2 regions of the Miniphocaeibacter halophilus genome follow, and region 2 is predicted to be linked to the other one. Evidence: predicted binding sites of a transcription regulator. Region 2 holds the regulator's gene; the other holds the start of a gene.

Region 1 (15,838 bases), 220 kb from region 2:
CAGAGAAATCTACCTTTAAAGTAGAAGTAAATAGAGTCGATAAGAGTTTTAAACTTAAATCGCCGGAGTTAAATCCTAAATTAGGAGGGGCAGTTTTAAAACAATTTGGAGATTTATTAAAAGTAGATGTTCACAATCCGGACTTTAAGATATATGTTGATGTAAAACAAAATGTATATATTTATTCAGACAGAACTAAAGGCTGGGGAGGTTTGCCTATAGGAAGTTCTGGAAGAGGTCTTTTACTTTTATCTGGAGGAATAGATAGCCCTGTTGCAGGTTTTTTACTTGCTAAAAGAGGAGTAGAAATTTCAGCATTACATTTTCATAGCTATCCTTTTACTTCAGATAGATCTGTAGAAAAAGTAAAGGATTTAGCAAAACTGTTATCTTATTATACAGGTAAAATTACCATGTACAGTATTAATTTATTACCAATTCAAAAAGAGATTAATGAAAAATGTAGGGAAAGGGAAATGACTATTCTTTCTCGTAGGTTTATGATGAGAATAGGTGAAAAATTATCACAAAAATATGAATATGACGCCTTAATTACAGGTGAAAGTCTAGGTCAAGTTGCAAGCCAGACAATTCAAGGGGTTTCAGTAATTAATCAAGCTGTGGAAATGCCGATACTAAGACCGTTAATTGCAATGGACAAAACGGAAATAATAGAAATATCCAGAGAAATAGGAACCTATGAAACTTCCATTTTACCTTTTGAAGATTGTTGTACGGTATTTTTACCAAGAAGGCCTGTAACAAAACCTAGATTAAGAGATATACAAGCAAGTGAAAAGAATTTAGATGTAGATAAATTAGTAGATGAAGCAATAGAAAATATGGAAATATTTAAAATAGAAGAATAAGGAGAAAAACGATGAAAAAGAAATTTTTAGCACCGATAATTATTATTTTGGTTATAATTGCAGGAATAGGGTTAATGTTTATTGGACCATATAATAATTTAGTAAGCTTAGATGAAAATGTAAATAATTCCTATGCAGATGTTCAAACGGCGGTTCAAAGAAGGGCCGATTTAATACCGAGTTTAGTTAATACAGTTAAAGGCTATGCCACTCATGAGGAAGAGACTCTAACAAATATTACTGAAGCAAGAGCAGGAATTGATAAGGCGAATTCACCGGAAGAATTAGCACAGGCTAATGAAAATTTAACTAGAGCAATTAATATAGCAGTTGAGGCTTATCCGGATTTAAAGGCTAATCAAAATTTTCTTGGTTTACAAGACGAGTTAGCTGGAACGGAAAATAGAATAGCTGTAGCAAGAAAAGACTACAATGCTGTCGTAAAAACATATAATGCCAAAGTAAGAAGATTTCCTACATCATTAATAGCCGGAATAATGGGTTTTGAAAAGGCTGAATATTTTGAAGCTCCAGAATCAGCTCAAGACGCACCGGAAGTTAATTTCGACTAGGATTTTTTATGAAAAAGAAATTAGTTCTATTAGTAACACTATTAACTATTTTTATTAGCAATGTATCTTTTGCTATTCCCAATCCTACTAGTGATTTTTATGTATATGATGAAATGAAGGTTATTTCTGATAGTACTAAAAAACATATAATGAATACAAATATAGAAATTGAAGGAAAGACTAAAGCGCAAATAGTAGTGGCTACTATAGATGATTTAGAGGGAACGCCTAGTGAAGACTATGCATTACAGATGTATAGAAAATTTGGTATAGGTGACAAGGAAGAAAATAATGGAGTATTAATTTTACTGGCTTATGAACCCTTAGATGATAAATACCAAGTTAGAATAGAAGTGGGATATGGTTTAGAAGGAATATTAAATGATGCGAAAGTTGGTCGTATAATAGATGAATATATGCTTTCACATTTTGACAGAGACGATAAATCTTCCTTTGATGAAGGCCTTAAAGAAGGATTTAATGCAGTTGTTTCCCAGGTAATACAGGAATATAATATTGAAATAGAAGGAAATTACTCAGACTATGTAGAAGACTTGGAAAAAACCTCAGAAGATAATTTTTCTGTAGGCAAGATTATTGGAATAATTATTGTAATAATAGTTATTAGCTCTATATTTGGTAGCAATAATTTTAATGGTCCTAGTGGTGGAAGTAGAAGAAGATACTACCGTGGTGGTTATTACGGTGGATTTGGAGGATTTGGAGGCTCTGGTGGCAGAGGTTCCGGTGGAGGATTCTCCGGAGGAGGAGGCTCATCTGGTGGTGGAGGAGCCGGAAGAAGTTTTTAAAGGTTTAGGCAAGTATATTTTAAATATATTTGCCTTTTAATATTGTTTTATTAAAATTTTAATTATTATAGTTTGAAAACGAGAATTAAAGGATAGAATATGATAGAAATAATTGATGAATTTAAAAAAGATGATTATAATTTAGAAAATTTTGTAAAAGAAGTACAAGAGGATGAAAAATTAAGGGATAGGATTGTAAAGGAACTGTTAGGTAGTTCGGATATTAAAATTATTTTGGATTGTTATGAAATATTAAATAAGGCTAGTTTAGAAAATCCGAAATTATTTTATAAGTATTGGAAGAATTTTTATTCTTTAATAAAAAGTAGGGATTATAACCATAGAAATATAGGTTCAACATTAATAGCAAATTTAATTTCCGTTGATGAAAATAATCTTTTTGAAGAAATAGCAGAGGAATACTTCTCTCATATTAATGATGAATATTTTAAAACCTCCCAGGTATTTATAAAAAATATTACTAGGATTTCAAAAGTTAATGATAAATATATTGAAAGACTTACAGATATTTATTTGAATATAGATAACATTTGGACATACAATGAAAAACAAAAAGAACAATTAAAATTTGACCTTATAAGGTTTTTTGAAACTTTCTATGGGAAAATAGATAAAAAAGAGCAAGTTGTAAAATATGTTCAAGACCTTGCCAATAGTGTTAGTCCTAAAACTAGAAGAAGGTCAAAAAATTCCAAATTGAAAAAATATTACAAATAAGAAAAGTCTTCTTATTTGTAATATTTTTTTCTTATAGGGAAGTTTAATATATTAAGTAATAAATTTAAAAAACTGTTGCAAAAAATTCTTTTATTGCTATAATATTCTTGTAATTTAATAAATTATACAAATTGTTTAATGTATTAAGGTGGGGTTGTTATGGAAATTGGAGAAAAAATAAAAAATAGAAGAGTTTTACTAAATTTAACCCAAGAGGAATTAGCAGAAAGGGCGGAGTTAACGAAGGGTTTTATATCTCAAGTAGAAAGGGATTTAACTTCACCTTCAGTAGATTCTCTTTTTGTAATATTGGAAGCTTTAGGCACTAATATGTCAGAGTTTTTTAAAGAGGAAGTAGAAGAACAAATTGTATTTTCAAAGGATGATTATATTGAAAATATAGATGATGAAAATTTAAGTTTAATTAAATGGGTGGTTCCAAACGCACAAAAGAATAATATGGAACCAATAATTTTAGAAATAGAGCCAAAGGGTAAAAGTAAGACTTATTCTCCTAATGAAGGAGAGGAGTTCGGCTATGTTTTGGAAGGACAGATAAAACTTTTATTAAACAATAAGGAATATATTGTAAAAGAAGGGGAATGTTTTTATACAAAAGCTGATAAAACAAGGGTTATTGTTAACGATAATAAAAAGAAAGCAAAATTGATTTGGATTACAAATCCACCAAATTTTTAGGAGGTATTATGAATAATACTATTGAGTTAAAAAATATTTCAAAGAAATTTGATGATGATTTAATATTAGATAATTTAAATTTGAATATAAAACAAGGGGAGTTTTTAACCTTATTAGGTCCTAGTGGCTGTGGCAAGACAACTACTTTAAGAATTATAGCAGGATTTACAACACCGGATAGTGGAGAAGTGATTTTTGAAGGAAAAAATATTAGTAATATACCTCCCTATGAGAGAAATATAAATACTGTTTTTCAAAAATATGCTTTATTTCCAAATATGAATGTTTATGAAAATATTGCTTTTGGATTAAAAATAAGAAAAATGCATAAAAAGGAAATAGACAAGAAAGTCTCTGAAATGTTAAGGTTAGTGAATTTATCAGGATTTGAAAAAAGAAATATAGAGGCCTTAAGTGGTGGACAGCAACAAAGAGTTGCTATAGCCAGAGCTTTAGTAAATGAACCTAAAGTTTTACTATTAGATGAACCTTTAGGTGCCTTAGATTTAAAATTAAGACAGGATATGCAAGTTGAATTAAAAAATATCCAACAGAGAATCGGTATTACATTTATATATGTAACTCATGATCAAGAGGAAGCCCTAAGTATGAGTGATAAAATTGTTGTTTTAAATAAGGGGATAATTCAGCAAATCGGTAGTCCAATAGATATTTATAACGAACCGGAAAATGCTTTTGTTGCAGACTTTATTGGAGAGAGTAATATAATTGATGGAATAATGAATAAGGATTATCTAGTAACATTTTCAGATTATGAATTTAAATGTGTAGATAGTGGTTTTAATAAAAATGAAAAAGTTGATGTAGTTGTTAGACCTGAAGATATTGAATTAGTTCCGGAAGATAGGGGAATGTTAGTTGGTGTTGTTGAATCTATTGTATTTAAAGGTGTTCATTATGAAATGAATATAGATGTAGATGGATTTAAATATTTGGTACAGTCAACATTATCTAAAAATGTAGGAGATAAAATAGGTATGATAATTACTCCGGAAAATATTCATATAATGAGGAAGGTAATGTAAATGAGATTTAGAAAATTAGCCTATCCATATATTATTTGGATTTCTATATTTATTATTATTCCAATAATTATGGTTTTATATTATGCATTAAAATCCGGTGAAATAGCAGGTTTTACCTTAGATAATTTTATAAAATTTTTCAAATCAATCAATTTAAGAGTTTTTTATAATTCAATAAAAATTGCCTTTGTATGTACAATAGTATGTTTAATAATTGGATATCCTATGGCATATTGGATTTCAAAATTATCTTTAAGAAAAAGATCTATTATGATTTTACTTGTTATTTTGCCTATGTGGATGAATTTCTTATTAAGAACCTATGCTTGGATGAATATTTTAGCTACAAATGGAATTATAAATAATTTTTTAGGTTTATTTGGAATGGAGCCCTTAAATTTAATTTATACCAAGGGAGCTATTATTGTTGGAATGGTTTATAATTTCTTACCCTTTATGATTTTGCCGATTTATACTGTAATTGAAAAAATTGACAATTCACTATTAGAAGCGTCTGCAGATTTAGGAGCAACACAGATGCAAACATTTTGGAAAATTATTTTTCCTATGAGTTTACCGGGAGTAATAACCGGAATTACAATGGTATTTATTCCGGCAATATCAACATTTGAGATTTCAGCTCTACTAGGTGGTAATAAAATAAACTTAATTGGTAATGTTATAGAAAATCAATTTAGAGTAGTAGGGGACTGGAATTATGGTTCAGCAATTAGTATGGTACTAATGGCTATAATTTTAATAATTATGATGATTACCAATAAATTCGATAGTAGTGAAGAAAAAACAGGAGGTGGATTATGGTAAAAAAATTAAAGAATCTTTATATATTTTTAGTTTTTTTATTTCTATATGCACCAATAATTTTCCTAATGATTTTTTCTTTTAATAATTCTAAATTAAAAACTACCTGGAGTGGCTTTACATTAAAATGGTATGAAGAATTATTTAAAAATGAGGAAATATTATCTTCCTTTTCCAATACTATAATAATAGCAATATTAGCAACATTAGTAGCCACTGCCTTAGGTACTATGGCAGCAATAGGAATATACTATATGAAAAATTGGAAGAAATCCCTAGTATTAAATGTAAATTATATTCCTGTGTTAAATCCCGATATTGTTACAGCAGTATCTGTTATGGTTTTATTTAGATTGGTTTCAATGGAAAATGGATTTATAACCGTTTTATTGTCCCATATAATGTTTACAACACCCTATGTTGTTTTAACTATATTACCTAAATTAAAACAAATGAGTAAATCTTTACCGGAAGCTGCAATGGACTTAGGAGCAACTCCCTTTTATACTTTTAGAAAAATAATAATTCCGGAAATTAAAACCGGCATTATTTCAGGAGCGGTTCTTGCCTTTACCTTATCCTTAGATGATTTTGTTGTATCGTATTTTACTACGGGAAATGGCTTTAATACGCTTTCCGTAACGGTATATTCAATGGCGAGAAGGGGAATCAATCCTGCAATTAATGCCTTATCAACTTTAATGTTTTTAGCAATTTTAATACTTTTATTTATAGTATATAAAACTTCAAAAGACCCTGAAGATGAAAAAAATTTATAGGAGGTGTTCTTTGAAAAATATAAAAATTCTAATTATACTAATACTATCTGTTTTTTTATTGTCCGGTTGTAATAATAAAACGATAAAAGGGGAAAAGGTCTATGTCTACAACTGGGGAGAATATATTGATGAATCTGTATTAAAATCCTTTGAAGAGGATACGGGTATAAAGGTAATTTACGAGCAATTTACCCAAAATGAAGATATGTATATGAAAATAAAAGAAGGCGGTTCAACTTATGATTTGATTTTTCCTTCTGATTACATGGTTGAAAGATTAATAGAAGAAGATATGATTCAACCTATAAATATGGCCAATATACCAAATATTAAAAATATTGGCAAAGAATATTTAAATATGGAGTATGATCCGGAACAAAAGTATTCTATACCTTATTTTTGGGGAACAGTAGGAATTCTCTATAATGAAAAATTAGTTGATGATAAGGTTGATTCTTGGGAAATATTATGGAATAAAAAATATGCACATAAAATAATAATGATGGATTCTACTAGGGACTCAATAGGAATAGCTTTAATAAAAAATGGGTTTTCTATGAATAGTAGAAATCTTAAGGAATTAGAAATTGCAAAGAAGGATTTAATTAAGCAAAAACCAATTGTAAGAGCTTATTTAGTAGATGAGATGAAGGGACAAATGGTTAATAATGAAGCTGCTTTAGCGCCGGCTTATTCCGGTGATGCTATGGATGCTATGTCGGAAAATCCGGATTTAAAATATGTGGTGCCGAAAGAAGGCACAAATTTATGGTTTGATGCTATGGCAATTCCGAAAAATGCTAAAAATGTAAAAAATGCAGAGAAATTTATTAACTATATATTAGAACCGAAAAATGCAGCAAAAATTGCTGAATATATAGGATATTCTTCACCGAATACAGAGGCAGTAAAATTATTGGATGAAGAAATACAAAACAGTCAAGTAGCATATCCAGACCTATCAACTTTAGGGAAATTGGAGATATTTAAAAATCCAAGGGATATAAATTCTGTATATAGTGAAATTTGGGCTGAAGTTAAAGCAGCAGATTTTTAGAAAAAAAAGAGCCAAAAGGCTCTTTTTGTTGTATAATGTAAAAATGTATGAGAGGTGAAATATGATAGAAATTTTAAAAGCAATTATACTTGGTATTGTAGAAGGTATTACAGAGTGGTTACCAATTAGTTCAACAGGACATATAATTCTAGTCGATGAGTTTTTAAAGATGAATGTTTCAGAACAATTTATGTCCATGTTTACAGTAGTAATACAATTAGGAGCAATTTTAGCTGTAGTAGTAATATATTGGAATAAGATTTTTCCCTTTAGAAAAAAGGAAGGAAAGATTCTAGTTAATAAAAATAAAATTATAATGTGGATAAAAATTGTCATTGCTTGTTTACCGGCAGCCTTAATTATTCCATTTGATGATAAATTTGAGGAATTATTTCATAAACCTATTCCAATAGCTTTAGCATTAATAATAGTAGGTGTATTATTTATATTAGTTGAAAACAGAAATACAGAAAAAACTGCTAAAATTAATTCTATTAATGATATTACATACAAGGCTGCAATAATAATAGGTGTTTTTCAAATGATAGCGGGAATATTTCCGGGCGTATCTAGGTCTGGTGCAACAATTCTTGGTGGTATTTCCATTGGATTATCTAGAACAATAGCAGCGGAATTTACCTTCTTCTTAGCAATTCCGGTTATGTTTGGTGCAAGTTTTATTAAATTATTAAAATTTGGATTTGCATTTACAGGATTTGAAATTACCTTACTTTTAGTAGCTTCATTAGTATCATTTATAGTATCAATAGCAACTATTAAATTTTTAATAAGCTATGTTAAAAAACATGATTTTAAAATATTCGGTTGGTATAGAATAGCTTTAGGTATTTTAGTTATATTATACTTTACAGTATTACAATAAGAGGTTATAAAATTACCTCTTTTTTTCTTATATTCTATTATTTTAAAATCGATATATGGTATAATAATAAATAGAAAGAAGCGAGATTTTTGCTAATATATTTTGAAAATAAGCCTTTTTAGGCCTTATTTTTTTGATTAAAAATGGGAGTAGTAATGAATTTATTAGATAATTTAAATACAAAACAGAGAGAAGCTGTTATAAATACAGAAGGACCTTTATTGGTACTAGCAGGAGCCGGTAGTGGAAAAACAAAAGTTTTGACTACTAGAATTGCATATATTTTAGAACAAGGACTTTGCAATAAATATGAAATATTAGCAATTACCTTTACTAATAAAGCAGCATCGGAAATGAAAAATAGAGTTGAAAACTTATTAGGATATGATGTATCGGATATGTGGATTGGAACCTTTCATTCCATTTGTACAAGAATATTAAGAAGAGAAATAACCCATATAGGATATACATCCAATTTTACAATTTACGACAGGGCAGACCAAATTTCATTAGTTAAGGAAATTTTAAGAGAAAAAAACTTAGATGTTAAAGAATTTCCAATTAACGCCTTTTTATCGGTATTAAGTAATACGAAAAATATTGGAGAAGGTAGGGAATACTTAGATAATATATACAAGGACAATCCTCAACTTAAAGTATTTGGTGAAATATTTGAAGAATATGGGAAAAAAACAAAACTATACAATTCTTTAGATTTTGATGATTTGATTTTAAAAACTTTAGAATTATTTGAAACTTGCCCGGATATTGCAAAAAAATATTCAGGTAGGTTTAAATATGTTTTTGTTGATGAATACCAAGATACAAATAAAAGTCAATATAATCTAATTCGTTTTTTAACAAAAAACAATAACAATATTTGCGTAGTAGGCGATGGTGACCAATCTATTTATGGATGGCGTGGAGCGGATATTACAAATATTTTAAACTTTGAAAAAGACTTTACAGATGCAAAAATTATTTTGCTTGAACAAAATTATAGGTCAACAAAGAAGATTTTAAAAGTTGCAAATTCTGTAATTAAAAATAATGAAGAAAGAAAAGACAAGGATTTATGGACCGAAAACGATGAAGGTGAAGATGTAATATATAAAAGAGTAGGTTCGGACTTAGAAGAGGCAATTGTTGTTACAAATTGGATTGAACATTTAAAATATAATCATTATAAATTTGAAGACATGGCTATTTTATATAGAACAAATTCTCAATCTCGTATTTTTGAGGAAACATTATTAAGAGAAGGTATAAACTACCATGTAGTTGGTGGACTAAAATTCTACGATAGAAAAGAAATAAAAGATTTAATAGCCTATTTAAAAATTATAATTAACCAGGATGATAATATTTCCTTAAAAAGAATTATAAATTATCCAAAAAGAGGAATTGGGGACGCTACAATTGGAAAGTTGGAGACAGAAGCCAGCAATCTTGGAATTTCCATATATGAATTAATTAAAAGAGACATACTTCACATGGTTGCACAAGGTACAGCTGCAAAATTAAGGTCTTTTTTATTTATGATGGAAAACTTGAAAGAACAAATAAACAATTATTCTGTTTCAGAATTTGTAGAATTGGTTTTAGAAAAGTCTGAATATTTAAGTATGCTAAAGGCATCAAAATTACGAGAGGATAAAACCAGAATAGAAAACCTAGGCTCATTTATTACTGCTATTATGGATTATGAAAAAAATGCAGAAGCTCCTTCCCTAGAGGATTATTTGGCTTCAGTCAGTTTATTGTCCGATGTAGACAAAACCGATGAAGAAGGAAAGGGTGTAAGTTTAATGACGGTCCATGCTGCAAAGGGACTGGAATATAAAATTGTTTTTCTAACTGGTATGGAAGAAGGGTTATTTCCTAGTGAAAGATCTATTTATGAAAGAGATGGACTTGAAGAGGAAAGAAGATTATGTTATGTTGCAGTTACTAGGGCAGAGGAAAAATTGTTTATTACAAGCTCCAGTTCAAGAAGGGTGTTTGGAAAAACTATAATTAAGGAGGAATCGAGGTTTATTGATGAAATGAAAGATAATATTTTTGAAGAAAAACCAAAGGTTATAGTTGATACTAATTTTAGAGAGAGTTATTCTTCATCTGTTGAAAGTATGGCTGATGATTTAAGAGAGCCATTTTACAAAAAGCCAAAACAAACTAAGAAGACCTTAGAAGGAATTGACTTAAAAATGGGACAGAAGGTAAAACACAAATCTTTTGGCATTGGTACAATAGTGTCCATAACAGAAAAAAGTGATGGAGATGAACTAGTAATTTCTTTTGACGGAAAGGGTATAAAAAGATTAAATAAAAATTTAGCACCTTTGGAGATTTTATAATGGATAAAATATCTAGAATAGAAGAATTAATAAAAAGAGTTACAGAACTTAATTATCATTATTACACTTTAGATGAACCTATTGTTTCAGATAGTGAATATGATGAATTATATGACGAATTAGTAGCATTAGAAAAAGAAACAGGGTATGTAAAAGACACTTCTCCTACTCAAAGAGTAGGGGAGGTGCTTTTAGAAGGATTTGTAAAGCATAATCATATAAATCCCCTATATAGTCTAGATAAAGCTCAAACTTTTGGTGAATTGAACGATTGGGTAGTTAGATGTGAGAAAATGGTAAGTAATTATAACGCCATAAATGAGGATAAACTACCGGAATTAAAATATATTATAGAGTTAAAGTTTGATGGTCTAACAATTAATTTAACTTATAATAACGGAAAACTTCAAATGGCAGCTACTAGGGGCAATGGAACTGTAGGAGAGGAGATTTTACCTCAAGTTAAAACTATTAGATCAGTTCCTTTAGAAATAGACTTTAAAGGGCTTATGGAAGTACAGGGAGAAGGGTTAATGCCCTTGTCCGAACTTGATAATTATAATAAAAACAATGAAATACAATTAAAAAATGCACGAAATGCAGCAGCAGGTGCTTTAAGAAATTTAAATCCAAAAGAAACTGAAAAAAGACACTTAACAGCATTTTTTTACAATATTGGATACATTGAAGGAAAAGAATTTTCAAGTCAATTAGAAATGGTTGACTTTATAAAAGAAAATAAATTTAAAGTTAATAAATTTTTTAGAATAGCAAAAAATTTAGAAGAAATAGAAGAAACAATTAACTATATAGATGAATACAGAAAAACCATTGACATATTAACAGACGGTGCCGTTATAAAAATAAACGATTTAAAAACCAGAGAAGTATTAGGATATACTAATAAATTTCCAAGATGGGCAATAGCATATAAATTTGCACCTGAAGAAGTTAGTACAATCTTAAAAGATGTAGTTTGGAATGTAGGAAGAACTGGAAAAGTTACTCCATCAGCAATACTGGAACCAGTAGAAATTGGTGATGTAACAGTTCAAAGAGCGACCTTAAATAATTATGATGATATATTGAGAAAAAAAGTAGAATTAAATTCAAGGGTGCTTATTAGACGTTCAAATGATGTTATACCGGAAATATTAGGAGTTATAGATGACGGCAGGGAAACTACTCCTATTGAATTACCTACAAAATGCCCTTATTGTCATACGGATTTAATAAAAGACGGAGTTCATATATTCTGTCCAAACTCTATGAGTTGCGAACCTCAATTAGTTAGTAGACTTGTTCATTTTGCTTCAAGAGATGCGATGAACATCGATGGTTTAAGTGAAAAAACCATAGAGAAGATGTTGGATATTTTAAATGTTAGACAAATTTCTCAAATATATGATTTAACAGCAGATAATCTTTTAAAAATTCCAGGTTTCAAAGAAAAGAAAACAAATAATTTACTTACAGCTATTGAAAAAAGCAAAGATGTAAAATTGGAAAATTTCATATATGCTATTGGAATACCTAATGTAGGAATAAAGACTAGCGAAGATTTAGCTAAAAAATTTAAAGAATTTTCAAATCTATCAAAAGCAACTGTAGAAGAATTAACAGAGGTTGATGATATAGGTGAAATTACTGCAGAGGCAATTGTAGAATTTTTTCATGATGAAGAAATAGTAAATGGAATAAGAAGTTTATTATCAAAGGGAATAAAAATTGAAAATCCAAAAGAAAAATCTATTGTATCAAGTGAAAAATTCAATGAAAAAAGAATAGTAATTACCGGTTCCTTTGAAAAATATAAAAGAAAGGATCTAGAGAAAATATTTAAAGAAAAAGGTGCGAAAACAGGCTCTTCAGTTTCTAAAAATACAGATTTTGTTATAGTTGGGACGGACCCGGGAAGTAAGCTTACAAAAGCACAAGAACTAGGTGTACAAATAATATATGAAGATGATTTGGAAGAATTTATAAAAGACTAATCAAAAAAAGATTAGTCTTTTTGTTTATTTGAAATAACTTTAATAGTAGAAAATGCAAGGACTTTCCAAGAAAAATGAAGTTTAGATTGGGAGAAGTCCACTGCAATACAATAAATTAAAAAAAAACTATAATAAATAGAAATAAATTGCAATAAATTGAGTAATAGCAGCAGCTAAAACAAATAAATGCCAAATAACATGAGCATATTTTGAGTCGCTTTTATAGAAATAAGTACCACCGCTATACAATAATCCACCTAAGAGAATCCAAAAGAAAAACATAGGTGAAGTTGAATTAATAATAGGTTTAATAAAGAATACAGCAATCCACCCCATAGCTATATATAAAATAGTAGATAATCTTTTATATTTATCATATTTTCCATAAGTGAAAATTTTATAAAATATTCCGGTAAGTGCTAAAATCGAAATTAGAACTAGTAAAATTATTCTTAAAGGTCCTTCTAAAACCAAAAGAATAATTGGAACATATGTACCTGCTATAAAAAGATATATCGAGGAGTGATCTAAAACTCTCAAAATTTTTTTTGCTTTCTCATTTGTAATAGAATGGTAAATAGTGCTACTTAAAAACATGGTTATAAAGCAAGCACCATAAATGGAAAAGGCTGTTACTTTTAAAGTATTTCCTTCTTTTGCACTAGGGATAACCAACAATAATAGAAATATTATTCCTAGAATAACACCTATTCCATGGGTTATGGCATTTGCAATTTCAATTTTTGTACTGTCCTTCATTTTTTATCCTTTCTGAAATTTAAATTTGAAACATAGTTACTGCTTGTTAATAAATGATAACACTATTCTATTTAGTCATCAAATATTTATTCAATATAAAGTAAAAATACTTGAAAAAATTTTTCAAATGGGTTATTATATAATAGTAATTATTAGCAGTCAATAATAACGAGTGCTAATACGATAACTAATAATTTAAGGAGGCTTTTTAAATGATACTTAAACCAATAGGTGAGAGAATAGTAGTTAAAATGGTAGAAGTTGAAGAAAAAACAAGTTCAGGCATCGTTTTGCCTAGTTCAGCTAAAGAAAAACCACAAGTAGCTGAAGTTGTAGCTGTTTCTAAAGCTATTGAAAATAATGAAAATAATATAAAAATTAATGTTGGAGATAAAGTAATTTATTCAAAATATTCAGGAACAGAAGTAAAATTAGATGACGAAGAATATATAATAGTAAAGTTAGAAGACGTTCTTGCAATTGTTGAGTAAATAAGGAGGAGAATATAAATGGCTAAAGAAATTAAATTTGGTGTTGACGCTAGAAATGGTTTAATTGATGGTGTTAATAAATTATCTGATACAGTGAAAGTTACATTAGGTCCAAAGGGAAGAAATGTTGTATTAGACAAACAATTTGGATCACCGCTAATTACAAATGATGGGGTTACTATTGCTAGGGAAGTAGAATTAGAAGATCCATACGAAAATATGGGAGCTCAATTAGTTAAAGAAGTAGCTACAAAAACAAATGATGTTGCCGGTGATGGTACAACAACTGCAACTTTATTAGCTCAAGCTATTATTAGAGAAGGTATTAAGAATTTAGCAGCCGGTGCAAATCCAATGGTTTTACAAAAAGGTATAAAAAAAGCTGTTGATAAAGCAGTAGAAGAAATAAAAAATATTTCAATTCCGGTTGAAACTAGTGAGTCCATTGCTCAAGTAGGTGCAATATCCGCTGCAGATGACCAAGTTGGACAAATGATAGCAGAAGCTATGGAAAAAGTTGGAAAAGATGGAGTTATAACAGTAGAAGAATCAAAAAGCATGGGAACTACATTAGAAGTTGTAGAAGGTATGCAATTTGACAGAGGATATGTTTCACCTTACATGGTAACTGATACAGATAAAATGGAAGCAGAATTAGAAGATCCATTAATTTTAGTTACCGATAAAAAAATTACAAATATTCAAGACATTCTTCCTGTTTTAGAAGAAGTAGTTAAGGCAAGTAAACCTTTATTAATCATAGCAGATGATGTAGAAGGCGAAGCTATGACAACCTTAGTTATAAATAAATTAAGAGGTACATTTAATTGTGTAGCAGTAAAGGCTCCTGGTTTTGGCGATAGAAGAAAAGAAATGCTAGCTGATATAGCAATTTTAACAAATACTGAAGTAATTAGTGAAGATTTAGGTTATGAACTTTCAGATGTAACTATCGATATGTTAGGATCTGCTAGAAAAGTTAATGTTTCAAAAGAAAATACAGTAATAGTTGACGGAGCTGGTGAAGATTCAGCTATAAAAGATAGAGTTTCACAAATTAAAAAACAAATTGAAAATACAGAATCAGAATTTGATACTGAAAAACTTCAAGAACGTTTGGCAAAATTATCTGGTGGAGTTGCTGTAATTCAAGTAGGAGCTGCAACAGAAACAGAATTAAAAGAAAGAAAATTACGTTTAGAAGATGCTTTAGCAGCTACTAGAGCAGCAGTTGAAGAAGGTATAGTTTCTGGTGGTGGTACAGCATATATAAATGTACTTGATAAAATAGAAACATTATTAGATACAGTTGAAAGTGATGAAAAAACAGGCGTTAATATTATTTTAAAAGCTTTAGAAGAACCATTAAAACAAATAGCTATTAATGCAGGCTTAGAAGGTTCTGTAATAGTAGAAAAAGTAAAGGCATCAGAAAAAGGAATGGGCTTTGATGCTTATAAAGAAGAGTATGTAAATATGATTGAAGCAGGTATTGTTGACCCTACAAAAGTAACAAGATCAGCATTACAAAATGCTTCATCAGTTGCAGCTATGTTATTAACTACAGAAGCAGCTGTAGCAGATGTAACAGAAGAAGACCCAGTGGCAGCAGCTGGTGGTGGAATGCCAGGCGGAATGGGATATATGTAATAATAACTAGGGAAAGCACTTTGGTGCTTTTCCTAAGTTATAATTTTAAATATGAAATATAGTTGACATAAAAAAAATAATATACTATACTAATAAAGTATTATTAAGGGGCATAGTTCAGTGGTAGAACGTCGGTCTCCAAAACCGGATGTCAGGGGTTCAAATCCTCTTGTCCCTGCCATTATTATGTAGTTTAAATCCATCTAAGTCAATAAGATTTAGGTGGATTTCTACATTTTCAGGATAAACAACAATTTTATTTATAAATAATTGTAAAATCTTTTTCTTATCCTGTCTTGAGAAATCTTCAAAT
Region 2 (15,838 bases):
AAATATTCTACTAAAAATATAAATATATTCAATACATTAATAAAGGCTCATGAAAACATGAGCCTTTATTAATGTAACAATATTATCTATAATACTACTTATCTTCTTCATCATCAACTACTTCATAATCTGCATCAACAACATCGTCTTCAGGATTTTGTTGAGTTGTATCTTGAGCACCTTGTTGGCTATAAAGTTTTTCTGACATTTTATAAAGTTCTTGAGTTAATTCTTCGGTTTTGCTTTTTATTGTTTCAGCATCATCACCAGAAACTACATCTCTTAAATCTTTTATTTTATTATTTACACTTTCAACTTCATCAGCTGAAACTTTATCACCTAGGTCTTTAATTGTTTTTTCTGTTTGATAAATAACAGATTCAGCATTATTTTTGCTTTCAATTAATTCTTTTTTCTTTCTATCTTCTTCTGCAAATTTTTCAGCATCATTTACTTTTTGTTGAATTTCTTCATCAGTAAGTTTAGTAGAAGAAGAAATTGTCATTTTTTGTTCTTTTCCAGATCCTAAATCCTTTGCTGTTACATTTACAATTCCATTAGCGTCAATATCAAATGTAACTTCAATTTGTGGCACTCCTCTTGGTGCAGCTGGTATATCAGCTAAAGTAAATTTGCCAAGTAGAGTATTGTCTGCTGCCATTTCTCTTTCACCTTGAAGAACAACAATTTCTACATTTGTTTGTCCATCAGCCGCTGTAGTAAATACTTGACTTTTTTTAGTTGGAATAGTTGTATTTCTTTCTATTAACTTAGTTGTAACTCCACCTAGAGTTTCAATACCTAATGATAAAGGAGTTACGTCTAGTAATAGTAAATCTTTTACTTCACCACTTAAAACTCCACCTTGAATAGCAGCACCCATTGCCACACATTCATCTGGGTTTATATCCTTTTGAGGATCTTTACCAATTAACTTTTTAACGGATTCTTGTACTGCAGGTATCCTAGTAGATCCACCAACTAAGAGAACTGATTGAATATCACTTGCGGAAAGACCTGCATCCTTCAATGCTTCTTTAACAGGAATTGTAGTTTTTTCTACTAAGCCAGAAGTTAAATCTTCAAATTTGGATCTGCTTAAATCCATATTTAAATGAGCTGGCACTCCGTTTATGGCTGTAATAAATGGTAAGTTAATATTTGAACTTAAAGTTGAAGATAATTCTTTTTTAGCTTTTTCAGCAGCGTCTTTTAATCTTTGTAAAGAAGTCGGATCTTGTCTTAAATCAATTCCATTTTCTTTTTTGAATTCATCTGCTAAATAATCGATAATTATGTTGTCAAAATCATCTCCACCAAGTTTATTATTACCTCTAGTAGCTAGTACTTCAAAAACTCCATCCCCTACTTCTAGTATGGAAACATCAAAAGTACCTCCACCTAAATCATATACCATAATTTTATGTTGGTCATGGTCTTTATCCATTCCATATGCTAATGCTGCAGCAGTAGGCTCGTTTATAATTCTTTTTACATTTAAACCTGCAATTTTTCCTGCATCTTTTGTAGCTTGTCTTTGGCTATCTGTAAAATAAGCTGGAACTGTTATTACAGCTTCAGTAATAGTTTCTCCTAAATAACTTTCAGCATCTGTTTTTAATTTTTGTAATATCATAGCAGAAATTTCTTCTGGTGTATAATTTTTTCCATCAACATCAACTTTAAAATCTGTTCCCATATGTGTCTTAATAGAAGAAATTGTTCTACTTGGATTAGTTATTGCTTGTCTTTTAGCAGTTTCTCCAACTAATCTTTCTCCATCCTTTGTAAAAGCTACTACTGAAGGGGTTGTTCTATTACCTTCTACATTTGGAATTATTGTAGAAGTACCTCCTTCCATTACAGCTACTGCAGAGTTTGTTGTACCTAAGTCTATACCAATAATTTTTCCCATAATTATATCCTCCTAAATTATTCACTAACTTTGACCATACTAGGTCTTATAATTTTTCCATTTAACTTGTAACCTTTTTGTAGAGTATCTATAATATAACCCGACTCTACCTCATCATTTTTTTCAACTAATATAGCTTGATGAACATTGTGATCAAATAATGTATCTTTTGATTCTATTTCCTCAAGTCCTTCTCTTTTTAGTATTTCTTTAAAATTATCTAAGATAATTTTAATACCTTCAGAAAATTCATCTTCTTGTATTTTATTTTCATAAGCTCTTTCCAAATCATCAACAATAGGAAGTAATTTCATAATTAACCCTTCATTTGCTAAAGAAATAGATTGAGATTTTTCTTTTTCTATTCTTTTTTTAAAGTTTATAAAATCTGCCTGTAATATTGTCAATGAATTTTTAAGACTTTCATTTTCTTCAAGTAATTCATTTTCATTAGATTCAATTTCATCTGAATTTTCCTCATTGTTAGGTAAATTTTCTTTATTTTCATCAGATTCAAAAGTTTCATTAGTTTTTTTATCTTTATTTTTAGCCACTTTATCACCTCTTTAATCTATCATATTAACTATTTTCCAAGATATATTATAAAGAGTCACTATTGTGTTTTTATAATCCATCCTTAATGGTCCAATAACCCCTATTTTCCCTATATAGTAATTATTTAAAAATAGATTGGTTAATATTAGACTATTTTCATTTAAAATAGGTATTCCTATTTCCGATCCTATATACACTTCAACGTGTTCTTCTATAGTCTTATCTAGAAGTGTAATGATGTTTTCTTTTTTATCCATAAACTGAAAAAAGTTTTTAACTTTTTCTAAATCATTATATTCTGGTAAATTAAAAATATTTGTTAAACCATATATTTTTGTTTTAATATTACCAAAATTAGTAAATTCAATTTTTAAAATTCTAAAAATATTTTGCAATAAATCAAAATAATTATTTAATTTTTGAATTATTTCTGTAAATTCTTCTTCAAAATCTTCTACAGTTAAACTGTTTTTTATTAAATGGTTTAATAAAAAATTGATTTTTTTAAGATCTTCATTTGAAATATTATTTCTAAGATTAAAAATTGAACTATTAACTTCTCCATTTTTTAAAACCATTAACAAGACATAATCGTATTTACTGATTTTTAGTATTTCTACATGATATATTCCAATACTATATGGTCTTTCTAAAGAAGTTATTACAACATTATTAGTCATAGAGGATAATATTTCTGCAGCTGAATTAACAAGTTGTTCAACATCTATATTCAAATCGCTTCGTTTTACTTTTAGTGCAGTATTGGAAGAATTGGTAAATTGTTCTCTAAAACTCGTTAACGCTTCTTCAACGTATAGCTTATATCCCATTTCAGAAGGTATTCTTCCGGAAGAAGCATGAGATTTTTTTAGTAATTCTAAATCTTCTAAATCACTCATTTCATTTCTAATAGTAGCTGCACTTACACCTAGATTAGAATTTTTAGATATTGTTCTTGAACCTACAGGTTCAGGATGTAATAAATATTCCTCTATAATATAATATAAAATATTTTTTTTCCTAATATCCAAGTCTTTATAGTTCATTTAACTCAGCCCTATTCTTTATTAGCACTACTTGATGTCGAGTGCTAATATTATAATAGTATTAATATTTAAATTTGTCAATACTAAATACTAATATCAGTAAAAAATTTATTAGAAATATTAAAACCCTCCTCTGTAAATGATAAATTATCATTTTTTAAATTCAATAAATTTAAACTAATATATTCTTCTATTATATTTTTATTTTTTTCCATAAAATTATAATTAAATTCAGTATTTAATTCCTTTAACGACACTCCATCAACAAGACGCATATTCATAATAATTTTTTCAAAGATTTTATTTTCTCTAGTTAGATTTTCTTTTTCGAGAATGGGAATAATATTTTTATCAATTTTATTCTTATAATCTTTATATCTATATTCATTTGTATATCTATAATTATTAATATAGCCAGAGGCTCCAATACCAAATCCCAAATATTCATTTACATTCCAATATTTTAAATTATGTTTTGATTCAAACCCTTCTATTGCAAAATTTGAAATTTCATATTGTTTTAAATTCATTTTATCTAATGAAGAAATAATTTCTTTGTAAAAATTTCTATTTTCATCTTCAGTTGGTAATATTAATTTATTTTCTTTATATAATTTATTAAACCTGGTATTTTTTTCTATTATTAAATCGTAATAGGAAATATGATTAGGAGAAACTTCCTTTATAATTTTCAAATCATTTTTTATGTCACGTAGCTTTTGTTTTGGAAGTCCCATTATTAAATCAAGACTTAAATTTTCAAATCCTGATTCTCTTATTATTTTTATATCATTTAATATTGTTTTAGAGTTGTGATTTCTTCCTAAAGTTTTTAAAATGCTATCGTTAAAAGTTTGAACTCCTAAAGAAATTCTATTTATTCCAGAATTAAGGTAATCTTCTAATTTTAATTTATCTAAAGTATCTGGATTTGTTTCAATAGTAAATTCAATATTATCTTTAATAAAAAAAGTTTTTTTCAACAGTGATATTAAATTTATAATATATTTAGAGTTTACAAAGGAAGGAGTACCTCCACCAAAATAAATACTATCTATTTCATAATCCTTTAAGTTTTTAAATTTTTCTTTATACATATCTATTTCTTTTCCTAATAAGGAAAAATATTCATCAATTCTTTTTTCTTGGTAAGGCATCGTAATAAAATCACAATAATAACATTTTTCTTTGCAAAAAGGAATATGGATATAAATACCTAATTTTTTCATTTTTCCTCCAAAAAAATCTCATAGCAATGCTATGAGATTAATCTTCATCATATTTCAATACAGACAAGAAGGCTTGTTGTGGAACTTCAACTGAACCGATCTGTCTCATTCTTTTCTTTCCTTCTTTTTGTTTTTCTAATAATTTTCTTTTACGAGAAATATCTCCACCATAACATTTTGCTAGAACATCTTTTCTTAATGCTCTTACTGTTTCCCTAGCTATTATTTTAGAACCTATTGAAGCTTGAATAGGAATTGCAAATTGATGACGAGGTATTTCTTCTTTAAGTCTCTCAACAATAATCCTAGCCCTTTCATAGGCTTTTTCACTATGAACAATCAATGAAAAGGCATCTACAAGTTCTCCGTTAATTAATATATCTAATTTTACTAATTCAGAAACTTCATAACCCTTTAATTCATAGTCCAATGATGCGTATCCTTTTGTTTTTGATTTTAAGGCATCAAAAAAGTCATAAATAACCTCATTTAAAGGTAAAGTGTAGTTTATATTTACTCTTTTTTCATCTAAATACTCCATATTTATAAAAGTACCACGTTTATTTTGGCATAATTCCATTATTACACCAACATAATCTTTTGGAGCCATAATATTTGCATCTACTATTGGTTCTTCCATATACTCTATTTCAGTAGGTTCTGGAAGATTACTTGGATTTTGTATATTTAACATTTCTCCAGTTTTTGTAGTAACTTTATAAATAACAGATGGTGCAGTAGTTATAATATTAAGATCAAATTCTCTTTCTAATCGTTCTTGAATTATTTCCATATGTAATAATCCTAAGAAACCACATCTAAAACCAAACCCAAGGGCTACAGATGATTCTGGTTCAAAAGTTAATGATGCATCGTTAACCTGTAATTTTTCCAATGCTTCTCGAATAGCTGTAAATTCCTCACCCTCAGCAGGATATATACCACAATATACCATAGGAGTTACTTTTTTATAGCCAGGCAAAGCTTCATCAGTTGGATTGTCAGCATCGGTAATAGTATCACCAACTCTTGAGTCTTCTACATTTTTAATACTAGCTACAACGTATCCTACATCTCCTGCTATAATCTTATCGGTTACTACACTAGAATGAGCAGTATAACCAACTTCCGTTACTTCAAATTCTTTTCCCGTAGACATCATTTTAATATTCATACCTGGTTTTATTACACCTTCAAAAACTCTAACATATGAGATTACGCCCTTATATGAATCATAATATGAATCAAAAATTAAAGCTTTTAGTGGATTAGAATCATTTCCTTCTGGTGCTGGTATATTATTTACTATATCCTCTAAAACATCTACTATATTAATTCCTTCCTTAGCTGAAATTTCAGGGATATTAGAAGCATCTAATCCTATAATTTCCTCTATTTCATTTTTAGCATATTCAATATCGGCAGAAGGTAAATCAATTTTATTAATTACAGGAAGAATTTCTAAATCTTGGTCAATGGCTAAATATACATTTGCCAATGTTTGAGCTTCCACTCCTTGTGTTGCATCTACAATTAAGACAGCTCCTTCACAAGCAGCTAAACTTCTAGATACCTCATAGTTAAAATCAACATGACCAGGAGTATCAATTAAATTTAATATATATTCTTCACCATCTAAAGACTTATAAAATAGTTTTACAGCCTTTAATTTTATTGTAATACCTCTTTCTCTTTCTAAGTCCATGCTATCTAATACTTGACTTTCCATTTCTCGTTTAGTTAACATTCCTGTTTCTTCAATTAACCTATCAGCCAAAGTGGACTTACCGTGATCAATATGTGCAATTATTGAAAAATTTCTTATATTTGATTTTTTTATATTCATTAAATCTCCTACTAACTAATTAATATTTAAACTTCCAAATTTATTGAAAGGATAAAATCTAAAAAAAGCAATACCTACTATTGAATTTTTTTTAATTGGTCCAAAAGCCCTACTATCTTCACTTTTTGGTCTATTGTCGCCTAATACAAAAACTTCATCTTCCTGTATTTCCCAATAATATTCAGATTTTATTTTTGTTTCTCCTTTGGTACTTGTATAATTTTCATCAAGTAAATTTTGATTTACATATACCCTGTTTTCTATAATCTCTACAATATCACCTTCTAAAGCAATAACTCTTTTTATATAATTTTCATCATTTTTATTATAGGGATTATGGAATTCTACAATATCGCCATATTCTATATTATCTACTAAAAAACTTATTTTATTAATTAATAATCTATCATTTGTTTTTAGAGTAGGTTCCATACTTGAACCCTTTACTATAGTTAAACTTAGAACAAAAGTGTTTATTAGTATAGCTAGGGCCAATGTAAAGACAATAAGGAAAATCCATTCTAAAAATTCGGATTTTTCTTTGTTATTTTTATTCATAAAATTCACCGTAAATTATTTTAATAATCCTATTTTTGAAAAAGGATAGAATCTAAAAAAAGCTATTCCAACTATAGAATCTTTTTTTATTGGTCCAAAGGCACGACTGTCATTGCTGTTTGGCCTATTATCTCCTAATACAAAAACCTCATCTTTTTCTATTTCCCAATAAGATTCTGCTCCAAATGTTGTAAAACCATTTTCAGTACTGGTATAATTTTCATTTAAAGGTTGGTTATTAACATAGACAATATTATTTTTTATTTCTACCGTATCACCTTCTGTGGCGATTACTCTTTTTATAAAGTCTTCTTTTTCATTATTCGGATTATGAAACTCAACTATGTCTCCGTATTCTAAATCATCAATCATAAAACTTATTCTATTTACAAGTAGCCTATCATTTGTTTTTAAAGTAGGTTCCATACTTGAACCATTTACTAAAGTAGAACTTAAAATGAAATATCTAATAATTAAAGCTAGAACTATTGCTACAATAATCATAATAATCCATTCAAAAAACTCAGATTTAACTTTTTTTGTATTATTCATTCTTACACTCCTACATTAAGTACATATTTAAAATAAATCCATTAATAATTATAACATAAATTCTCTTGATTTTTGTTTTTTGCTATTATATAATAACAATGTTATGTTTAGGAGGTGAAATTATGGCAAATATTAAATCAGCAATTAAAAGAATTGATGTTACTAAAAGACAGACCTTAGAAAATAAAGCAAGAAAATCTGAAATTAAAACTTATGTTAAAAAATTTGAAGATGCTATTTCTTCTGATGATTTTGATGAAGCAAAAAGCTTATTAAAAGTTATAGATAAAAAATTAAAGAAGGCTACTTCAAAAAATGTTCTTCATAAAAATACAGCTTCTAGACAATTAAGTAAACTTTCAAAAAAATTGAATTCATCTAAATAGGTTTTGTTGAGATAATGTAAAAGGATCCATTACATTATCTCTTTTTTTGTAATTATCTTAATAAATTTATCATATAATTTTCTACTATATAGTTAGGGTTAACAGATGTAGATTTTAATAGTACTTCGGTTTTGTAAGAATTATGGATTCCTAATTTTAAAGTGTCATATTTCCATCGATTTATAATAGCTTTAAGCTTTTTAATTTCAAAATTTGAAATAGAAAAATTTTTACTAATATTTTGTTCAGTTAAATTTAGCCTTGTACTTTCCTTTATAATTAGAATATTTCTAATTAGTCTAACTATCATATAGAAAATCCTAAAAGGATCATTTGAATTAATAAGTAATTCATTATAAATTCTTATTGAATCAGATATGTTTTTTGTAGAAATAGCATCTGTTAATTTAAAAATATTATTTTCAAAGGAATTTGTAAAAACATCATCTATTATCTCCTTATTAATTTTTACTTTAATATTTTTTAATTTCTCTAATTCATTATTAACATTATATAAATTTTTATTAAAATCTTTATTTAAATATGCAGTTTTATCAATTATATAGTCAATGGTATTCAAATTATAATCTAGGGAATTTTGTGTAAAAAATTCTTTTATATAATTTTTTAGCTCCGAATAATTTAGTTTTTTAAACTGTTTTAAGCTTCCTACCTTTTTTATTTTTTTAAAGAATTTTCCTTTAAATGGTTTATCTAAATAAGAATTTATAATTATATTGTTATAGTTTGAAATAGTATCAATATAGTCATGTAACTTATTTATAAATTCAGAATTCGTTGAAATACCTTTTTTACTTGTGTCTAAATCATCAATAATAATTATTTTATTTTCATCAAAAAGTGGCAAAGTTTCTAATGTATTTAAAATAGAATCAAATTTCAATTTTTTAGATTCAAATTTAATTAAATTAAAATCTAAAAAATCCTTAATTAGAGTTTTATTAATTATTTCTTCATTATATTTATCGATTAAAAACTTTTCTTCACCATAAATTAAGTATATATTTTTTTTCATATGTCATCCTACTATAATAATTTTTTAAAATTAAAACTAAGGCTAGTCCATATATAGTGTATATTAAAATAACAGAATTTGAAATATTGTATTTTAAAATCTCACTATATTTGTAAATTTTATAACCATCCTTATAAAAATCTGTTATTATAATTCCATCATTATCGGTTCTTTTTATATTTACATTGTTTTCTTTGTATTTTTTTATGACCTCATCATTTGGTAAATTGTATATGTTGTTTTTCCCAACAGACAATAGTGCTATTCTTGGGTTTACAGTATTTATAAACTCTGTACTAGAGCTTGTTTTTGAACCATGATGTGGAATTTTTAATATATCACTTTTTAAATTGTTATCAAGTATATTTTTCTCCACTTCCTCTATTGTATCACCAGTGAGGAGAATTGTATTATTATTAATTTTCATTTTAAATATTAAGGATTTACTATTTTCATCTCCTACTTGATTATTAGGGCTAATTACTTGTATTTCAATATCTTCAAATTTAATGATTTCATTATTATTTAATTCAAAGTATAAAACATTATCAATTTCATATTTGTTTTTTAAAATATCTAAACCATTATTTCTTCCATAGACAGGTATTTCACCAAAATTATCTAATAAAAGTTTAATATTTCCTGCATGATCTTCATCAAAATGGGATATGAAAATAGCATCAATATTTTTGATTTTTTTATATTTTAAAAAATTTATTAATCTATTACCTGATTTGTCATATTCTTTAAAAACAGAGCCGCCAGTATCAAATAATATATTATAATTTTTTGTTTCAAGTAAAAAACAATCACCTTGCCCTATATTGATCATATTAAATCTTAAGGGAGTTAGAAAATTTGTACAATAAAATAATAAAATTATATGAATGGGAATAAGTTTTATTAAAATATTTAGGATTATTTTACTATTTCTTTTCAAATAATAATAATTTTTATACATAATTAATATTAAAACAATAATCATATATATTGAAATAATATTGTACAGATTTAAATATATACCATTATTAAATTTTTCGAAAAGATTATTTATTCCTAGTAAACAATAGGTTGAAATATTATATAAAAAATCTATTATTAATTTTAAAATTGTACTTATCAAGGGTAAAAAGTTAACAAGCATATATATAACAGATATATTAATTATGATTGTTAAAATCGGTATAGCTATAATATTTCCAAGGAAAAAAGCTATAGAAAAGTTTTTAAAGTAATATAATTGTAATGGTATTATTAATATATTAATAGCTAAGGTTATATAAAAAAGATTTAGAATACTTCCATTAGCATAATTTTTATTTTTTAACAAAGGATATATTATTGCAATTCCTAAAACTGATAAAAATGAAAACTGAAATCCTAAATCAAATATACTCCAAGGATTAATAAGTAATATTAATATTGCCGATATAGAAATTGTTTTAATTTGAACTTTAGGCCTCATAGATACACTAGATATAAAGTCAATAAATAGGAATATGAAGGCTCTTATAGCTGAAATAGGAAATCCTATTAATAAACAATATAAAAATATTAAAAATAATGATAAAATTCTTTTAGTATTTTTATTAATAATAATAAAATTCAAACAAAACATTAAAAGTGACTGAAGTATGACTATATGTAGGCCACTAACAGACAAAATATGCATTATTCCTAAATTTTTGTACATATTAGTATATTCTTCTGACAGAAAATTATTTCCCGTAAAAACTGAATATAGGAAGTCTTTACTATTGGAATCTAATTTAGATAAAATTTTGTTAACTTTTGTAAAAAAACAATCTCTAGCTGTAAGTAATATATTGCTACTTCGACCAATTACTTGTAAGTCCTTTGTATATGAGTAATAAAAAATATTATTAGATATTAAGTAATTATAATAATTAAATTCACCAGGGTTAAAATTTTCAATTGGAACATATATTTGATCTATAAATTTAATTTTATCTCCTACGGATAGCTTGTTGTTTTCTCCATTATAATATACAATTATATCTTCAATTTTTATATTGGAATCCAAGGCAACATTTGTAATAATAAGAGTTGTTTTATTATCATCTTTTTTCAAGTTTTTTATATCACCGGAGACTGTATAATAATTACCATCTAAAGTAGGATTTATTTTGTTTAATGTATTATTAAAGTTAAATATTGTAACTGTTGTTAATATTAAGGCTAATCCTAAATAATTTATATTTTTATTTTTTATTAGAAATAAAAAAGTCCCTAAAAATAAAAATATAATTAAATGATTTTTGGGGAAGTTAAAAATTTTATTTAAAATTATTCCAATAAATAATATTATAGCTATAATAACAGATGGATATTTTCTCATAATGCACCTTTATAATAAATATTACTATTATTATATCAGATTAAAATTTAAAATTACGATATGTAAAAAAACACTTAAAAGAGAAATAAAATTTTTCTCTTTTAAGTGTTAATATTATTAACCATATTATTTTTTTAAGTTATAGAAAGTTTTTAATCCATCATATTTTGAATTATCATCTAAATAATCTTCTATTCTTAATAGTTGGTTATATTTAGCAATTCTATCAGTTCTAGATGCGGAACCTGTTTTGATTTGGCCGGCATTTGTAGCAACTGCTAAGTCTGCAATAGTTGTATCTTCTGTTTCACCGGATCTATGAGAAATTACTGCAGTATATCCATTTCTTTTAGCTAATTCAATAGCATCTAAGGTTTCAGTAATTGTACCGATTTGATTAAGTTTAATTAGTATAGAGTTAGCAATTCCTAAATTAATACCCTTTTCTAATCTTTCAACATTAGTTACAAAAAGGTCATCTCCAACTAATTGAACTTTTTCACCTAAAACTTCTGTAAGTTTTTTCCATCCATCCCAATCATCTTCTGCTAAACCATCTTCAATGGATATAATAGGGAATTTTTCAACTAATCCTTTATAATAGTCAATTAATTCATCAGTAGTTCTTACTATTCCTTCTCCTTTAAAGTTGTATTTTCCATCTACAAACATTTCAGATGAAGCAACATCCAAAGCTAAAAAGATATCTTTACCAGGTTCATATCCTGCATTTTTTATTGCTGTTACTATAGTTTCTAAGGCTTCTTCGTTAGAACTTAAATTAGGTGCAAAACCACCTTCGTCACCTACTGCAGTATTTAATCCTTTTTCCTTTAGCACTGATTTTAGACTATGGAAGATTTCTGCTCCCATTCTTAAACCTTCTTTAAAGTTAGGTGCACCTACAGGCATAACCATAAATTCTTGAATATCTACATTATTATCTGCATGTTCTCCACCATTTAAAATGTTCATCATAGGTACAGGTAGTGTTTTAGAGTTAACCCCACCTATGTACTCATATAATTGCATTCCTAAATCGTCAGCAGCAGCTTTAGCAACAGCCATAGATACTCCAAGTATAGCATTAGCTCCTAATTTTCCTTTATTGCTTGTTCCGTCTAAAGCTATCATTGCTTTATCAATACCAATTTGATCAAATACAGACCAGCCAACTATTTCATCAGCGATAATGTCATTTACATTATCAACAGCTTTTGTAACACCTTTTCCTAAATATCTACTCTTATCTCCATCTCTTAATTCAACTGCTTCATGTGCTCCTGTAGATGCTCCTGAAGGAACCAAAGCAAGTCCTACAGCACCTGAGTCTGTAGTAACCTCAACTTCAACAGTTGGATTACCTCTTGAATCTAATACTTCTCTTGCATACACGTCTATAATTGTACTCATCATAACCTCCTATAAATTTTTAATAAGTGATTTGCCTGTCATTTCATTTGGTTGTTTAATATTCATAACATCTAATATAGTAGGTGCTATATCAGATAATTTACCATCTTTTAATTGTAAGTCCTTTCTTGGAAATTCAATGAAAGGTACTTTATTTGTTGTATGTGCTGTAAATGATTCACCTGTATCTTTATCAATTAAATATTCACTATTACCATGATCAGCAGTTATAAAAAGAATAGTATCATTTTTTTCTATTGCATCTAATACTTTTCCTATACAAGCATCTACAGTTTCCACAGCTTTAATTGCTGCTTCTAAAACACCTGTATGTCCTACCATGTCAGTATTAGCATAATTTAGAATAATTAAATTGTACTTATCATCATTTATAGCTTTAATTACATTGTCCGTAACTTCAATCGCACTCATTTCTGGTTGTAAATCATAAGTTGCCACTTTAGGAGAAGGAATTAATTTTCTGTCTTCTCCAGCGTTTGGCTCTTCATTACCACCATTAAAGAAAAATGTTACATGAGCATATTTTTTCCGTTTCAGCAATTCTTAGTTGTGTTAAATTATTTTTTGCAATAATTTCTCCTAAGGTATTTTTATGAACATCCGGAGGAAATGCAATTCTTACATTTTCTATTGTAGCATCATATTGAGTCATACAGATATAAGTTATATTCTTTAATACTTTTTTTCTTTCAAATCCATTAAAATCCTTATCGATAATAGCTCTTGTTAATTCTCGAGCCCTATCCGGTCTAAAATTAAAGAAGATAATAGAGTCATTATCATCAATTAGCCCTTGTTTGTTATTGGAAATTAGAGTTGGAACTAAAAATTCGTCAGTAATTTTATTCTCATAGGATTCAGTAATAGTTTTAATAATATCATCTGATTTATTACCTTCCCCCATTACCATGGAATTATATGCTTTTTCAACTCTATCCCATCGTTTATCCCTATCCATTGCATAATATCTTCCAGATATTGTTGCTAACTTTCCAACACCAATTTCTTTCATTTTATTTTCCAATTCAGCTATATCATTCTTAGCAGCAGTTGGAGAAACATCTCTACCGTCTAAAAAAGCATGAACAAATACATTTTCAAAATTATTTAATTTACATAGCTCTAAGAGAGCAAATAGATGATCCATATGACTATGAACACCGCCATGTGAAACTAATCCTAGTAAATGTAAATTACTGTTATTTTTTTTAGCATTATTTATTGCATATAGTAAGTGTTCATTTTTAAAAAAACTTTTATCTTCTATAGCTTTTGTGATTTTAGTTAAATCTTGATAAACTATTTTACCAGCACCTATATTTAAGTGTCCAACTTCAGAATTACCCATTTGACCTTCTGGTAATCCAACTGCTAGACCGCTTGCTTCTAAAGTTGAATGAGGGTATTCTTTAATTAATTTATCAAAATTAGGAGTATTTGCAAGTTCAATTGCATTACCTGGATATTTTTCTCCTAATCCCCATCCATCTAGTATCATTAACATTGTTTTTTTCATAATTACCTTCTAAAGTTTACTAACGCTGCATAATTGTCAGCTTTTAAACTGGCACCACCCACTAATGCACCATCAATATTTTCTTTTTCCATTATTTCAGAAACATTATTAGGCTTAACAGATCCGCCATATTGAATTCTAACTTTTTCTGCTAACTCTTCGTTATATAATTCTTTTAATAAATTTCTAATAAATTTGCACATTTCTTCAGCATCATTACTAGAAGCGGTTTTTCCTGTACCTATTGCCCAAATAGGTTCGTATGCTATTACTACTTTTGTAATATCCTCAGCTGAAACATCCTTTAAATCATTGATTAATTGATTTCTTACTTTTTCTTCTTGCTTGTTATTTTCTCTTTCTTCTAAAGTTTCTCCACAACATAAAATTGGGTTAATATTATGTTTTAAAGCGGAAATAACTTTATTGTTAATTAAATTATCATCTTCACCGAAAATTTCTCTTCTTTCAGAATGACCTATTATTACATATTCAATTCCTAAATCGTTAAGCATTAAAGGTGATATTTCACCGGTATATGCACCAGATTCTTCATAGTACATATTTTGACATCCAACTTTTATATCAGAATCCTTTAAAAGATCAACAGCAGAATATGCACTTGTAAATGGAACTACTACTACTTTTTCAACTTCTTTGTCTAAATCCAATGAAGTAATTTCTTTTAATAAGGTTAAAGTTTCGGTAACTGTATTATTCATTTTCCAATTACCTGCAATTATTGGTTTACGCATAATTCCTCCTATTTATCATTTATAGCTGCAACACCTGGAAGTTCTTTTCCTTCTAAAAATTCTAAAGAAGCTCCTCCTCCAGTTGAAACATGAGTAACTTTTTCTTTATAGCCTGCTTTTTCAATTGCAGAAGCGGAATCTCCTCCACCAATAATAGTTATAGCATTTGAATCTGCTAATGATTTAGCAATTGCAAAAGTACCTTTGCTAAATTGTTCAACTTCAAAAACTCCCATTGGTCCATTCCAAACAACTGTTTTTGCTTTTCCTATTTCTTCAGAAAATTCTTCAATAGTCTTAGGACCAATATCAAATCCTGCTACATCATCTGAAAAATTGTCAACTGAAATAATTTCAGACTTTGCACTATCTGTCATTTCTTTTGCAGCAACAACATCAGTTGGTAAAAATAACTTAACTCCTTTTTCAGTAGCCTTATCCATTAATTCTTTTGCTAAGTCTATTTTATCTTCTTCCAGTAGAGATTTACCTACATTTTTACCTTCCGCTTTTAAGAAAGTAAAGGCCATACCTCCACCAATAATAATAGAATCTACTTTATTTAAAAGATTTTCAATAACACCGATTTTATCGCTTACTTTAGCACCACCAAGTATAGCTATAAAAGGTCTTTCCGGATTATCTAAAGCT

The links. Region 2 encodes HrcA, which represses chaperone genes, less so after heat shock. Its sites were predicted from a motif close to ATTAGCACTCNATANTATNGAGTGCTAAT; they were not measured.
Region 1: a site for HrcA is predicted at 13,536-13,564, ahead of JFY71_RS09090 (co-chaperone GroES). Genes of this name have one in related genera too.

What each region holds. Positions count from the first base shown of each region.
Region 1 is NZ_CP066744.1:1,820,431-1,836,268, forward strand. It holds gene thiI (tRNA uracil 4-sulfurtransferase ThiI) at 1-869, shown strand, start outside; gene JFY71_RS09030 (LemA family protein) at 881-1,441, shown strand; gene JFY71_RS09035 (TPM domain-containing protein) at 1,450-2,250, shown strand; gene JFY71_RS09040 (hypothetical protein) at 2,350-2,988, shown strand; gene JFY71_RS09045 (cupin domain-containing protein) at 3,148-3,687, shown strand; gene potA (spermidine/putrescine ABC transporter ATP-binding protein) at 3,696-4,733, shown strand; gene JFY71_RS09055 (ABC transporter permease) at 4,734-5,558, shown strand; gene JFY71_RS09060 (ABC transporter permease) at 5,552-6,334, shown strand; gene JFY71_RS09065 (ABC transporter substrate-binding protein) at 6,354-7,391, shown strand; gene JFY71_RS09070 (undecaprenyl-diphosphate phosphatase) at 7,453-8,274, shown strand; gene JFY71_RS09075 (ATP-dependent helicase) at 8,430-10,631, shown strand; gene ligA (NAD-dependent DNA ligase LigA) at 10,631-12,625, shown strand; gene trhA (PAQR family membrane homeostasis protein TrhA) at 12,752-13,384, opposite strand; gene JFY71_RS09090 (co-chaperone GroES) at 13,597-13,875, shown strand; gene groL (chaperonin GroEL) at 13,894-15,525, shown strand; tRNA gene JFY71_RS09100 (tRNA-Trp) at 15,632-15,706, shown strand; gene JFY71_RS09105 (hypothetical protein) at 15,685-15,838, opposite strand, start outside.
Region 2 is NZ_CP066744.1:2,042,556-2,058,393, forward strand. It holds gene dnaK (molecular chaperone DnaK) at 95-1,915, opposite strand; gene JFY71_RS10205 (nucleotide exchange factor GrpE) at 1,933-2,469, opposite strand; gene hrcA (heat-inducible transcriptional repressor HrcA) at 2,482-3,516, opposite strand; gene hemW (radical SAM family heme chaperone HemW) at 3,600-4,745, opposite strand; gene lepA (translation elongation factor 4) at 4,783-6,591, opposite strand; gene lepB (signal peptidase I) at 6,607-7,149, opposite strand; gene lepB (signal peptidase I) at 7,165-7,701, opposite strand; gene rpsT (30S ribosomal protein S20) at 7,824-8,087, shown strand; gene holA (DNA polymerase III subunit delta) at 8,140-9,123, opposite strand; gene JFY71_RS10245 (DNA internalization-related competence protein ComEC/Rec2) at 9,092-11,482, opposite strand; gene eno (phosphopyruvate hydratase) at 11,609-12,895, opposite strand; partial or broken gene gpmI (2,3-bisphosphoglycerate-independent phosphoglycerate mutase) at 12,905-14,432, opposite strand; gene tpiA (triose-phosphate isomerase) at 14,435-15,187, opposite strand; gene JFY71_RS10265 (phosphoglycerate kinase) at 15,196-15,838, opposite strand, start outside.